2 linked regions of the Alloalcanivorax dieselolei B5 genome follow. The protein of the gene in region 1 binds, or shares a complex with, the protein of each later gene. Links are inferred from orthologs where the notes say so. Each region holds a gene or a part of one and is shown in the gene's direction. Other genes may lie near its edges.

Region 1 (8,173 bases):
CGGCGGCGACGGTGTCGCCGGGGCCTTTGCTCACCGGCATCGGTTCCCCGGTGAGCATGGACTCGTCCAGGCGGCTTTCGCCTTCCTCCACTTCGCCGTCCACGGCGATTTTCTCGCCGGGGCGGACGTGCAACAGATCGCCGGCCTGTACCGATTCCACCGGTATGTCCCGTTCGTCGCCGTCACGGATCACCCGGGCGGTGCGGGCACCCAGGTCCAGCAGCCGGCGTACCGCCTCACTGGTCTTGCCACGGGCGCGCATCTCCAGGGCCTGGCCCAGGTTGATCAGGCCGATGATCATGGCGCTGGCCTCGAAATAAACGTGGCGCGCCGCCTCCGGCAGCCAATCCGGGAACAGCACCACCACCATGGAATAGGCCCAGGCCGCGCCGGTGCCCAGCGCGATCAGGGTGTCCATGTTGGCGTTGTGGTGGCGGCCCGCTTTCCAGGCGCCGATGAAGAAATGCCGCCCGGACCAGGCCAACACGCCGAGGGTGACCAGGCCCACCGCCAGCCAACCCCACTGACTGGCGGTGCCCGCCGTCACCATCATGGTGCCGCCGGCCAGTCCCCATGCCATCAGCGGGATACCCACCGCCAGGCCGATCACGGTGTGGCGGATCAACTCGCGGTAATGCGCTTGTTCCTGCTCGTCCCGTTGCTGGTCGGCCCGTTGTTCGTCCTCGATCACGCTGGCGCCATAGCCGGCCGCTTTCACCGCCTCTATCAGGGCCTGGGGGTCGGCGCCGCCGGCCACCCGGGCGGTGCGATCGGCCAGGTTCATACTGGCGTCGTGCACACCGGCCACCCCGCTCAGTGCGGACTCGATGGTGCGCACACAGGAGGCGCAGGTGGCGCCGGTGATCGCCAGCAGATGCTCGCCAGCACCCTGAGGGGTGTCCCCGTGCCCGGCAGTGGCGCCATGGTGGTGATCGTCGCGGCTGTCACCGCTGGCCTGCGACGGCTGGCCCGGGGCTTCGATAGGACACTCGGGCGCGGATTCTTCCGGAGGGGGGGTGTCCACCCCGTAGCCGCTTTCCAGCAGCGCCTCGCGCAGGGCGTCGCCGTCGGCGTTGCCGCTGACGGTCACTGTTTGTTGCTCCAGATCAACCTCGGCGCCGGAGACCCCGGGTACCGTCAGCAGGGCGGTGCGGATCTTGCGGGCGCAGCCCTGGCAGGTAGCGCCCTGAATCGGCAGAGTCTGTTCATTCATGGGATAGTCCTCCATGGACAGCACTATCCAAGCTTGGGGTAACCCCAGGGTCAAGAAGGAAACGCTTCGAGCCGACAGCCTTTTCCCTCACAACGGCATAGCGCACCGGATTTAAATCGCAAACTTTTATAAAAGCGTCATAAAACAACGACTGCCCCATGGCGGGGCAGCGGCCCCGGGTGCACCATGGGCGCACTATTTAGGCTGGGTGACGGGCCAACCTGTATCAGGCGGCGCCCGCGTTGTTCGACCGGTTAAAGAGGACCTGAATCATGAAAAAGACGTTGATGTTTTCCGCGCTTGCCGCTGCCACTCTGACTGGCAATGCGCTGGCCCAGAACGCGCCGGTGCGCGATAACGGTTTTTCCTATACCTACGGCCAGCTCGGCTACGATCGTTGGGATTATGACAATGGCCTGGACGTCGACGCACTGACCGCGGAAGGGGCCTTCGCTCTGGATGAGCACGTCTTCCTGCGTGGTGGCGTGAGCTTCTATGATGGTGACTACAACCGCTCCCGTTGGGACGACGACGTGGATGGCCATCGCATGTACATCGGTGCCGGCATGCATACCCCGCTGAACCGGGGTCTGGATCTGGAACTGATGGGTGATGTGATTTACGACGACAACGACTTCGACGATGAGATGGGTTATGCCCTGCGCGCGGGTCTGCGTCACCGCACCCTGGACATGGTGGAGCTGTCCGGTGGCGTGGTTTACGAGGACATCTATGACGACCAGTTCGGTGTCTATGGCCAGGGCCTGCTGAATATCACCCCGGCGGTGGATGTGGGGGCCCGCATCACCCTCGCCGATGATGTGGATACCTTCGGCGTTTTCGGCCGCTATAACTTCTAAGCAGCACGCTGACCGCTTTCTCACCGAGGAGGCTACGAAGCCGCGGTGGGAAGCGGCCTTGGCCGCGAATGGTTTTCCCTGCCGTTGGCGATTCGCTTGCAAGCAAGCTTCCCACAGCGGCTGCGTAGCAAAAACTGTGGGAGCCAGCTTGCTGGCGAATACGGCCCTAGGGCTCGCCCTGATCGCCGTTCAGCCAACGGCTGATCGGTGCCCACTGTCCGCTTTCACTGGCTTGTTGCAGGGCCTTCCTGAAGCCCGCTTTTTGTTTCTCCAGCGCCTCTCGCAAGGGGGCCAGATCGTCGCCGTTCAGTTGTGCCAGAGCGGCTTCCGGTAAGGTCTCGCGCACTATCGCCAGGCTTTCCCCGGGCGCCATCCGATCCCCTTCCGCTGTCTCGCCTTTCGAATCCGCTGTCCAGCGGCGCGCCTGACGCAATCGCCGGTCCAGCAACTTCAGGCCACAGCGCAATTCCGCGGCGCTGACACCGTTGGCGTCCTGTAGCGGCGTCAGATCGTCCATCAGCAGGGTGCCGGCCACGCGCACATAATCGTGGCGGCGCTGCGTGATCGGGCTGCCGGTATCGAACTCCGAGACCGCCCGGGGCGAGCCGTCACCGTTGTGCAGTAGCAGCCATAGTGGCTGGAATCCCAGGCTCACCTCGCCGGGCGCGGCCATCCGGTGCTGTTCCAACAAGGTATCGCGGCGGATGGGCAGGGCCTGGTCGTTAACGATGCCGGACTCCGGCCAGCTTGGCGTGGCATCCACGTAAGCCGGGTAGAGCGGCCAGTCGTCCACGCGTTCCAGAGATGACAGCTGGTCCCGGCCACAGGCGCGGGTGGCCAGCACCAGCCAGAACTGGTTGGTGGTGCGGTACAACGCTCGCCACTGCCTGGTCAGCGTGGCCAGGGTCTGATCATTGGCGCCGGTGGTGAAAGCCTCCAGTGCCTGTCGCCAGGCCTCGAGGGCCGGCGTCAGCGCCTGGTCCGCCTGGCTGTCCAGTGTGTCCACCAGAGGCGCGCGCGCCGGCTCCGTCGCCTGTTCCGACGGCTCGTTGCAGCTGGCCAGGGACAGCGCTGTCAGCACCAGCAGAGCCGCTTTCCTCATTGGCTCCGCCGCAGCGAAATGATCGGCCAGTCCCGTTCACGGGCCGCTGCCGCCAGCGTGTCGTCCGGGTCCACGGCCACCGGATGGGCGACCTCGCCCAGCAGGGGCAGATCATTGTGGGAATCGCTGTAGAACCAGCTGCCGTCCAGGGACTCGTGGTGTTCCTCCAGCCATTGATGCAGGCGCTTGACCTTGCCGCCCTGATAGCAGGGGATCCCCGCCACCCTGCCGGTGTAGCCCTGGTCGGTCTTTTCCGCCCGGGTGGCCAGCAGATGCGGCACGCCCAGCCGTTCGGCGATGGGGGCGGTGATGAAATCGTTGGTGGCGGTAATGATCATCAGGGTATGGCCCTGATCGCGGTGCTTTTGCAGCAACGCTTCGGCCGCCGGCAGCCACAGGTTCTGGACCACGTCCTTCATGTATTGCTCACGCCAGGCGTGGAGCTGCTCCAGAGGGCGGCCCACCAGTTCACCGAGCACGAATTCCTGGTAGGCGATGATGTCCAGAGTGCCGTCCAGGTAGTCCTGATAAAAGCGATCATTGGCGGCCTGGTAGGCGGCGGCGTCCACCAGGGACTGACTTACCAGCCATTCCCCCCACTGATGATCGGAGTCGCCGGCGATAAGGGTGTTGTCCAGGTCAAAGATGGCCAGAGTCATGCTGGATCCCATGAAAGAGAGAGAGAAAGATTGGCGCGTGGAGCATAACAAAGGCCGATCCGTTCGGCAGCCGATTGATCGAGCCTACCGGGACAAGGTTTAATGAGTGAGTATCGGAGCCGCCATGATGGCCATGGCGCGGCACGCCCTGTGTGTGCCCCTCCGGCCCCGGCGGGCCGGATGTCGCTGGCTCCCCCGGGTTTGGAAGACCATGACTGGCATTATTGATGAACAGGGGTACCGGCTGAATGTCGGTATCGTGATCGCGGGGCCTGATGGCCGGGTGTTCTGGGGTCGCCGCGTCGGCAATCGGGATGCCTGGCAGTTTCCCCAGGGTGGCATGATGCCCGGGGAGACGCCGGAGGAAACCCTGTTCCGGGAACTGGAAGAAGAGGTGGGGCTGCGCCAGGAGCATGTCAGCATTCTCGCCCACACCGAAGGCTGGCTGACCTACCGCCTGCCGCGCCGCTTCCTGCGGCCTCCACGCAACCGGCCCCGCTGTATCGGACAGCGGCAAAAATGGTTCCTGCTGCGGCTGAACGCGGAGGAAGGGGCCATCGACCTGACTCTGGGGCCGGAGCCGGAGTTTCAGGACTGGCGCTGGGTAAACTACTGGTACCCGATCCGCAAGGTGGTGCATTTCAAACGCGCGGTCTATGCGCGAGCCCTGAGAGAACTGGCCCCCGCCCTACCCAAGAGGAGCAAACATGCTTGATACCCTGCGCCGCATTGTGCAGGAAGTGAATAACGCGCCGGACATCCGCTCGGCCCTGGATCTTATGGCCCAGCGGGTGCGCGATGCCATGGGCACCGAGGTGTGCTCGATTTACTTGCGGGACAATGACCGGGAACGCTACGTGCTGATGGCCTCCGAGGGCCTCAAGCGCGAAGCGGTGGGCCGGGTCAGTCTGGGCCTGTCCGAGGGGCTGGTGGGTCAGGTGGGTCAGCGCGAGGAGCCGATCAACCTGGAAGATGCCTTCGCTCACCCCAAATTCCATTACCTGGCGGAGACCGGCGAGGATCCGTTCCACGCCTTCCTCGGCGTGCCGGTGATGCATCACGGCGAGGTGCTGGGCGTGCTGGTGGTACAGCAGCGCGACGCTCGCCGCTTTGATCAAAGCGAAGAGGCGTTCCTGGTCACCATCTCCGCCCAATTGTCGGCGGTAATCGCCCATGCCCATGCCTCGGGGATCCTGTTCGAGCAGTTGGAAACACGAAAACGCCAGGCCAGCATGTACGACGGCCAACCCGGTTCCTCCGGTGCCGCTATCGGCATCGCCAAATTGCTGTTCCCGGCGGCCGACCTGTCGGCGGTACCGGACCGGGAAGCGGAGGACATCAGCGCCGAGATCGCCCGCCTGGACGATGCCCTGGTGCGGGTGCGCAAGGAAATCCGTGACCTGGCCGAGCGTGCCAAGGCCAGCCTCGGGGTCGAGGAACAGGCCCTGTTCGATGTCTATTTGCGCATGCTCGACCGCCATGCCCTGCCGGCGGAAGTGGTGGCCAAGATTCGCGAAGGTCACTGGGCCCAGGGCGCCTTGCGCATCGTGGTGGACGCCCATGTGCACAATTTCGAGATGATGGACGACCCCTACCTGCGTGAGCGGGCGGCGGACGTCCGTGATCTGGGGCGCCGGGTGCTGGCGCAGCTGCAGAGCTATAACCGGCGGGAGCAGGAGTTTCCCGACCACTGCATTCTGCTCGGTGAGGACATTTCCGCGCCGATGCTGATGGAGCTGCCGCAGGAGCGTATTGCCGGCATCGTCACCACGCGCGGTTCGCGCAACTCGCATATGGCCATCGTGGCCCGGGCCATGAGCATTCCCACCGTGGTGGGGGTGGCCAACCTGCCACTGAAGAAACTGGACGGCAAGGAACTGATCGTCGACGGTTTTCGCGGCCGGGTGGTGGCCAACGCCACTCCGGAGCTGAAGCATCAGTTCGAGGAATTGATCGCCGAAGAGCAAAGCCTGCTGGAAGGATTGGAGAAGCTGCGCGATCTGCCGGCGGAAACCGAGGACGGGGTCAGTGTTCAGTTGCAGGTGAACACCGGTCTGATGACCGACATTAACCGCTCCCTGGAGCGCGGCGCCCAGGGCGTGGGGCTGTACCGCAGCGAAATTCCGTTCATGATCCGTGACCGCTTTCCCTCCGAGGAAGAGCAGCGTGTGTTGTACCGGGAGCAGTTGCAGGCGTTCGCGCCGCTACCGGTGACCATGCGCACACTGGACGTGGGCGGCGACAAGTCACTGAGCTATTTCCCCATTGAGGAGGACAATCCGTTCCTCGGCTGGCGTGGCATACGGGTGACCTTGGATCACCCGGAGATTTTCATCGTCCAGGTACGGGCCATGCTCAAGGCCGCCGCCGGCCTGAACAATCTGCGTATCATGCTGCCGATGATCACCAATGTGTTCGAGGCCGAGGAGGCCCAGCACCTGATTCATCGCGCCTGGCTGGAGGTGCGCGAAGAGAACGTGGACGTGGAAATGCCGCCGGTGGGCGTGATGATCGAAGTGCCGGCCACTATCTATCAGGCCCGGGCGCTGGCCCAACGGGTGGATTTCCTGTCCGTGGGCACCAACGATCTGACCCAGTATCTGCTGGCGGTGGACCGCAATAACCGCCAGGTGTCGGACCTGTACAACTCGTTCCATCCGTCGGTGCTGCATGCGCTGCTGCACGTGGTGGAGCAGGCCCACGCCGAGGGCAAACCGGTGTCGGTGTGCGGGGAAATGGCCGGCGATCCGGCGTCCGCTCTGCTGCTGATGGCGATGGGCTTCGACGCGCTGTCCATGAACGCCTCCAACCTGTTACGGGTCAAGGCGGCGGTGCGTCAGGTCAACATGGGCTTCCTGCGCCGTCTGCTCAATGAGGTGCTGGCCATGGACAACGGTGAAGTGATCACCGCCTACATGGATCTGCAACTGACCAAGGTCGGCCTGGGCGATCTGATTCGCCACCGTGCCCCCGCGGCGGCGTAGGGGCGAAGGTATCGCGAGTCTTGGACACATGAATCCGGAGGTCGCTACAAGGCCGCTGTAGGAGCTTGCCTGCAAGCGAATTGTACTTTCGCCCCGCAAAGAAATTCGCTTGCAGGCAAGCTCCTACAGCGGCTTCGTAGTCTGGTCAGTGGGACAGCAGTGGTCCAGAGGAGCACGATCGCCGTTACCCATTGCCTCTCAACTGTCCGTGGGCGCCCCGTCCGCCTCGCCATCCGCCCGCCAGCACTGCTCGCGCATCATCGGAGCCCCTTCCCGGGGTAGCAGCACCGCCGAACTGGCGCGGGTGCCGTACTGTTGCGACTGAATGAAGATCGGCGCCACCAGCCGTTCCAGCTCCCGCTCCACGCCGGTATCCGGCAGGTCTTCTTCCGGCGGCTGGTAAGGGTCCACCACCACGCCGAGCAGATCGCGGAGAGAGGGTGTGTTGGGTGGGGCGCCCTCCAGCGCCCGGGCCAGCCGCTGCTTGCCCCGTTCCACCTTGGGCCAGGGATCGTCCAGGACGCCGTTGGAAAGACCGTGCAGGCCCGGTTTCACCGGCTGCGCCGCTGGCCCCCGGTTACTCAGGTACCACAGGCTTTCACGGTCGCCCACCAGCAGATTGAAACCGGAGTAAAGATGCTCTTCCGCTTCCAGCGAAAGACAGAACAATTCCGGACTCTGATGGCTCTCCAGGAAGGCCTGTGGCAGCAACCCCCGGGACAGCTCGCCGACGGTGCGTTCGGCCACCGGCTCGCGGTAATTGGTGACCACCGCGAAACGGCCGTCGCGATGGATGCCCAGCCAGGTACCGCCGGCCCGCAAATCCAGGCCGCAGAACACATCGCCGCGCCAGCGGGCGGGCTCCGCCGGGCGCTGGTGGAATTCGTCACGATTGGCGGAAACCGCCAGAGGGTAGGCATCGCCGGGCTGCCAGCGGAACAAAACAATACACATGGGCGTCTCTTTCTGGATCGGAAACGGAATCGGGAAAACGGTCCGCTTAACTGCTAGCATACCGGCTCGGCGCGTACCTGGCGAAAGCGGTCGGTGGCGCGGTGCTTTATTTGTTTGCCTGATCTGTTTACCAGAGGAATGGGCCCGCCATGACCCTGTTTTTGATCTGTGCCCTGATCGGGGTTTTCGCCGGCCTGTTGGGCGGCGCTCTGGGGCTTGGTGGTGGTGTGGTGATCGTGCCGCCGCTGATTTACCTTTATCACGCCATGGGCATCGACCCGCAGGTGGTGGCCCAACTGGCGGTGGGGACCTCGCTGTGCACCATCATCGTCACCTCGATCAGTTCCGTGCAGGCGCACCACCGTGCCGGCTTCGTGCGCTGGCCAGTGGCGTTTCGGCTC
Region 2 (6,037 bases), 4.0 Mb from region 1 along the record:
CCGCTCAGCCCATGAATCAGCAACAGGGTTTCCGGCCCGCTGCCTTGCTCGATGTAGTGGATACGGTTGCCCATGACCGTGACGAAACGGCCCTCCGGCGGCAAGCCGAACTGCACTTTGCGCACCGTCATCCAGGTGAAAACGAAAAGTCCCGCCGCGATCAGGATCACCACGATCAACAGGCCGCTCAGCACATACCCCATAGCCGTTTCCTTCGCTTTTCTTCCATAAAGTTATTGAAACAGTGCGGTTATTGGAACTGCAGCACGCCGTCATCCAGTCTGCCGTACTGGATCATGTATTTGTCTTTCAGGTAATTCTGATGCACGCGCCAGCATTCGCGATCGCCTTGTTGCGGCATGACATCCACGCCACGCTGGACATAGCCGGAACTGAAATCGAGGAACGGCAGCGCCTTGACGGCCGGATCGCGCCGCGCCACCGCTATCCGTGCGCCCTTCCTGTCCATGTAACGCAACAGGCGGGTCATGTAGTTGCAGGTCAGTTCGGCCTTCAACGTCCAGGACGCGTTGGTATAACCAAAGGTGAGCATCAGGTTCGGCACATCGCTGAGCATCATGCCTTTGTAAGCCATGCAGTCGGCCACCGCCATCGTCTTGCCGTCCACTTCCAGTCGCACATCGCCCAGGGCGTTCAACTTCAGCCCGGTGGCGGTGACGATGATGTCCGCCTCCAGCTCCTGGCCGGAAGCAAGGCGGATGCCGCCCGGCGTGAAGCGGTCGATGGTATCGGTGACGATATCCACCCGCCGGGAGCGCAGCATATGGAACAGGTCGCCGTCCGGCACCGCGCAAACACGCTGATCCCAGGGGCGGTAGTCGGGTGTGAAGTGTTTCATGTCCACCTCCGAGCCGACCTGACGCTGTGCCAGATGCAGCAGGTATTCCCGGGTGGGACCGGGCCGGGTGCGGGCATTGCGAAAGAAGCGCTGGCCGAGCAGCACGTTCTTCCAGCGGGTCAGGCGATAGGCCAGCGGCAGGGGCAACCAGCGCTGCATGGCGTGGGCAAGCCGGTCCACCAGGGGGCGCGCGAAGATATAGCTGTGGGAGCGCTGCAGCATGGTGACCCGCGCGCCCTGTTCGGCCAGCGCCGGCACCAGGGTGACGGCGGTGGCGCCGCTGCCGATAACGACAATCCGCTTGCCCTGGTAGTCCAGTTGTTCCGGCCAGAACTGCGGATGAATGATTTGTCCGGTAAAGTCCGATTCGCCGGGAAATTCCGGCCGGTAGCCCTCGTCGTAGCTGTAGTAGCCCGAGCAGGAGGCGATGAAGCGGGTCCGGATGCGCTCCTCCCGCGTCTGGCCGGTCCGGTCGGTGGCCTTGACCCGCACCGTCCACAACCCTTCGTCACTGGACCAGCTGGCCGACATCACCTGATGGCAGAAGCGAATGTTGTGAATGGCTCCGGACTCTTCGGCGATTTCCTCGATATAGCGCTTGTCCGGACACTTGTCGGTCAGGGCCCGGGCCGCGCCAATGCCGGACAGGCCCGCGCCGATGATCAGGACATCCAGGGGGGCGGGTTGAAATTGTTCTTGTTGTTTATTCATGCTGATATCCTCTGTGCCTCGCACCAATACGGACTTCCGCACTTGCGATGAAACGGCCTCGGGCCTTCGCTGGTGAGCATAGATGACAATTTATATTGTCACTTATAACTTGACAACGCCGCTTTTCAGAATCCTCATGGCTACAGAAACCACAGGCAAGCGACCGTACCGGGGCACCGCCGCGCGGGAACGGCGCGCGCAGCGCCGCCAGCAGTTGATCGATGCCGCGACCGAGGTCTACGGCCACAACGGCTACCGGCATTCCAGTGTCAAACAGGTGTGCGACGCCGCCGGCCTGACCCAGCGCTATTTCTATGAGTCCTTCGGCCACAGTGATGAACTTCTGATCGCCTGTTATGAGCAGGCCACCCGACGCCTGCGTGAGCACAACATGGCCGCCGCCGAGGCCGCGGGGGACGATCCGCAGGCTCGCAGCCGCGCCATGCTGCACTCCTATTTCCAGGAGCTGAAGGACAAACCAAATGTGGCCCGGCTGTTGCTGATCGATATTCGCGGCATCAGCCCGGCGGTGGACCGGGCCATCAACGATGCCCTGCGGGCCGGCATCCAGAACATGACCCAGGCCCTGGCCCGGCCCGGTCAGCAGTTCGACCCCATGCTCCAGGCCGGCATCCAGGGCGGCTTCATCCATATCGCGCTGTATTGGATGGCCACCGGTTACGCCCAGCCGGTGGACGCGGTGACGGAAACCGCGCTGAAGATTTGCGCCGCCCTGCTGGAATAATCCCCGCCCTACTGCTCCCCGGCAAATCCCCGTACAATGGTGGTTTTCGTTATCTGTGCGGATGCGTCGCATGCGACTGAAATTCACCAAAATGCACGGGCTGGGCAACGATTTCGTGGTCGTGGACGGCGTGCGCCAGCCGTTGCCTGAAAACGGCCCGCCATTACCGGCGGAAGAATTACGGCGCCTGGGCGACCGGCATTTCGGCATCGGCTTCGATCAGATGCTGGTGGTGCAACCGGCCCGCAAAGAAGGCGTGGATTTTCGCTACCGCATTTTCAACAGCGATGGTTCCGAAGTGAACCAGTGCGGCAACGGCGCCCGCTGCTTCGCCCGCTTCGTCCGTGACGAGGAACTCACCGACAAACACGAGATCCGCGTGGAGACCGCCGCCGGTGAAATGACGTTACGGGTCACCGACGACGGCCTGGTGACCGTGGATATGGGCGCGCCACGCTGGGCTCCCGAAGCCATTCCCTTCACCGCCAAGGCGGAAGCGGACCGCTATTTTCTGGTGGCCGGCAACAACGGCTATGAAGTCTCCGCCGTGGGACTGGGCAATCCCCATTGTGTGCTGTTGGTGGAAAACGTGGACAACGCCCCGGTGGACACCGTCGGGCCGTTACTGGAAAGCCACGAACAGTTTCCCGAGCGGGTCAACGTGGGGTTCATGCAGGTGATCGGCCGTAACGAGATCCGGCTGCGGGTCTATGAGCGCGGCGCCGGTGAAACCCTGGCCTGCGGCTCCGGTGCCTGCGCCGCGGTTTTGTGCGGCCAGCGCCTCGGCCTGCTCGACGATACCGTCACCGTGCACCTGCTCGGCGGCACCCTGCAGGTCCACTATCCTTACAGCAGCCAGGACGGCCACAGCGGCGTATTGATGACAGGGCCGGCAAGCCGTGTCTATGATGGCGCCATCGACATTCCGCAGCCGAGCAAAGCCCGTTGAGCCAACCCACGGGGATGATTTCATGAGCGAGCAAAAGCCCACCAGCGCCGACCAGGTCGCCGCTTTCCTGCGCCAGCACCCGGACTATTTCCAGCAACGGCCGGAGCTGCTGGAGCTGCTGCGGCTGCCGGACGCCCGCGGCCAGGCGGTTTCTTTGCTGGAACGCCAGGCGGCGATCCTGCGCGAACGCAATCAGGAGTTACGCGAACGCCTGAACGGCCTGCTTGATGTGGCACGGGAAAATGACCGTCTGTTCGAACTGACGCGAAGCCTGACCCTGGCCCTGCTGGAAGCACGCACCCCCGACAAGCTGTTCCGGGGCCTGGTGCGTACCCTGGAAGACGACTTCCATTGCGACGCCGTGGCTTTGCTGCTGCACGACCGCGAGATCCCGATTCTCGGCGAATTGCGCAAGCAGGTACGGCTGATCGACGATGAAGCGCTGCCCTCCGGCCTGGCGCCGATGCTACGTCCGGGCAAGTCGGTGTGCGGCGTGTTCCGCCAGGAAGAGCTGAAAGCACTGTTCCAGGACCAGGGCGAGCAGGTGCAATCCGCCGCCCTGATCCCGCTGGATTTCCATGGCCCGGTCGGTCTGCTGGCCATCGGCAGCCGCGACGCCATGCACTTCCGCAGCGGCATGGACACCCTGTTCATCAACCACCTGGGCGACATTCTGGCACGCCGTCTCAGCGAAGTGGGCCGTTCCAGTACCGCCCGCCAGGCGCAACGGGCCTGACCCGGTGACCGCCGCCAGCGACGCTGATTGGGTGGCGGATTTTATCCGTCATCTGGACAGCGAGCGGCGGCTTTCCGCCAACACCGTCAAACATTACCGCCGTGACCTTGAGCGCGCCCGACAGGCCCTGGACAGCCTCCACTGGCGCCGCGTCACGGTGCACGATCTGCGTGCCCTGGTGGCACGGCTGCACCGGCAGGGTCTCGGCGGACGAAGCCTGCAACGCCTGCTGTCCACGTTGCGCACCTTTTTTCACTTCCTGATCCGGGAAGGCCGGGTCAGCGACAATCCAGCCCTGGATATCCGTGCTCCGAAAAGCGGTAAACGGCTGCCCAAGGCCCTGGACGCCGACCAGACCCGCCATTTGCTCGATAGCGAAGGGGCCAGCGGCACGCCTCTGGACCGGCGCGACCAGGCCATGATGGAACTGCTCTATGGCGGCGGCCTGCGGCTGGCGGAATTGATCAGCCTGGATCTGGACAGCGTCGATATCAACGCCGGCCAGGTGCGGGTCACCGGCAAGGGCAACAAAACCCGCCTGCTGCCCGTGGGCAAGCCGGCCCTGGCCGCCCTGCGCCGCTGGCTGTCGGTGCGGGGCCAGTTCACATCCCCGGACCAGCGAGCCCTGTTCGTCAGCCAGCGCGGGCGGCGGGTGTCACCGGCCACGGTGCAGCAGCGGCTGCGTCAGGCCGCGGTTAAGCGGGGCCTTGGCGAGCATCTGCACCCGCATAAGCTGCGCCATTCCTACGCCACCCATCTGCTGGAGTCCTCCGGCGATCTGCGCGCGGTGCAGGAGCTGCTCGGCCACGCCAATCTCAGCACCACCCAGGTCTATACCCACCTGGATTTCCAGCATCTGGCACGGATCTACGACGGCGCCCACCCGCGTGCCCAGCGCAAGAAAGACGATTGATCGCGGCGGATTGATCGGGGATAGTGGATAGCCTGCTGCCCCGATCAACCCGCTGTTCGCCGATTTCCTATGACTGGACTGAAACTGATCACCTTCGACCTGGACAATACCCTCTGGCCGGTGGACGAGGTGATTCGTCAGGCGGAACGCACCTGCGGTGCCTGGATCACCGAGCATCATCCGGAGGCGTCCGCGGCGCTGACCGCCGAGCGCATCCGCTCGGTACGTGACCGGCTGATCGGCGAGCAACCGGACTATCTCAACAATCTGACCCGGCTGCGCCGGGACGCCATGGCCCAGGCCTTTATCGAGGCCGGCTTCGCTGAGCGCGAGGCCCGCCACATCGCCCAGGATGCCTTTCTGGTGTTCCACGAAGCGCGCAATAAAGTCAGTTTTTTCCCCGGCGCGCTGGAAGTGCTGGAAACCCTGGCGGACAGCTACACCCTGGGCGCGCTCAGCAACGGCAACGCCGACCTGGAGCGAATCGGCATTCGCGATCTGTTTGCTTTCCACCATTCAGCGGAAAGCATCGGCAAACGCAAACCGGAAGCGGACATGTTCCGCGCCGCCCTGCACAGCGCCGGCGTCACCGCCACCCAGGCGGTGCATGTGGGCGACCATCCACTGGAGGATGTGGACGCGGCACGTCAGCATGGTTTCCATGCGGTGTGGGCCAATCTGATCGATCTGTCCTGGCCTTCGGATCTGGATCAGCCGAGCCATTACATCCACAACCTTCACGAACTCACCGACCTGCTGCCCCTGTTCGATGACTGATCAAACGCAACGTCTCACCACCCTGCTCGACCAACTGCAACGGGAACTGCAACGGCTGGATCTGTGGGAAACACGGCCGCCCGCGCCCGAGGCCTTCGAGAGCCTTACCCCGTTTTTCGCCGATACCATGGTGTTCAGCCAGTGGCTGCAATGGGTGTTCATCGCCCGATTCCGGGCCCTGCTGGAAGGGGAGTACCCGCTGCCGGCGCAGTGCGACGTGGCACCGATGGCGGAGGAAGCACTGAAGGATCTGCCTCAGGACACCGAGGCGCTGGTGACGGTGCTGAAGGAATTCGACGACCACTTTCCGGGGTAACCCGGCCTCGCGAACAAGAATTCCAAGGTTT

Evidence for each region. The genes of interacting proteins can lie anywhere in the genome.
Region 2: the proteins of B5T_RS02250 (region 1) and dapF are in contact, whole or in part, in a solved structure (PDB 5YGU), measured with the Escherichia coli proteins. The link is inferred for Alloalcanivorax dieselolei B5 from one-to-one orthologs.

Annotation. Positions count from the first base shown.
Region 1 is NC_018691.1:472,685-480,857, forward strand. What follows is about bases 2,858-5,797. They hold B5T_RS02250 (RNA pyrophosphohydrolase), read left to right. Parts: upstream 2,858-4,045; coding sequence 4,046-4,549; downstream 4,550-5,797. Other genes in these bases: B5T_RS22140 (hypothetical protein), read right to left, coding at 2,858-3,175; B5T_RS02245 (histidinol-phosphatase), read right to left, coding at 3,172-3,834; ptsP (phosphoenolpyruvate--protein phosphotransferase), read left to right, coding at 4,542-5,797. Outside these bases: B5T_RS02230 (heavy metal translocating P-type ATPase), read right to left, coding at 1-1,213; B5T_RS02235 (hypothetical protein), read left to right, coding at 1,486-2,073; more of B5T_RS22140, read right to left, coding at 2,240-2,857; more of ptsP, read left to right, coding at 5,798-6,818; B5T_RS02260 (NRDE family protein), read right to left, coding at 7,017-7,772; B5T_RS02265 (sulfite exporter TauE/SafE family protein), read left to right, coding at 7,922-8,173. UniProt on the Escherichia coli protein: Master regulator of 5'-end-dependent mRNA decay.
Region 2 is NC_018691.1:4,464,894-4,470,930, forward strand. Bases 1,458-4,324 are described here. They hold dapF (diaminopimelate epimerase), read left to right. Parts: upstream 1,458-2,385; coding sequence 2,386-3,264; downstream 3,265-4,324. Other genes in these bases: B5T_RS20000 (flavin-containing monooxygenase), read right to left, coding at 1,458-1,570; B5T_RS20005 (TetR/AcrR family transcriptional regulator), read left to right, coding at 1,707-2,315; B5T_RS20015 (DUF484 family protein), read left to right, coding at 3,287-4,000; xerC (tyrosine recombinase XerC), read left to right, coding at 4,005-4,324. In the rest of the region: B5T_RS19995 (alpha/beta fold hydrolase), read right to left, coding at 1-203; more of B5T_RS20000, read right to left, coding at 251-1,457; more of xerC, read left to right, coding at 4,325-4,913; B5T_RS20025 (HAD family hydrolase), read left to right, coding at 4,983-5,690; B5T_RS20030 (YqcC family protein), read left to right, coding at 5,683-6,006. UniProt on the Escherichia coli protein: Involved in the succinylase branch of the L-lysine biosynthesis and in the biosynthesis of the pentapeptide incorporated in the peptidoglycan moiety. Catalyzes the stereoinversion of LL-2,6-diaminopimelate (L,L-DAP) to meso-diaminopimelate (meso-DAP).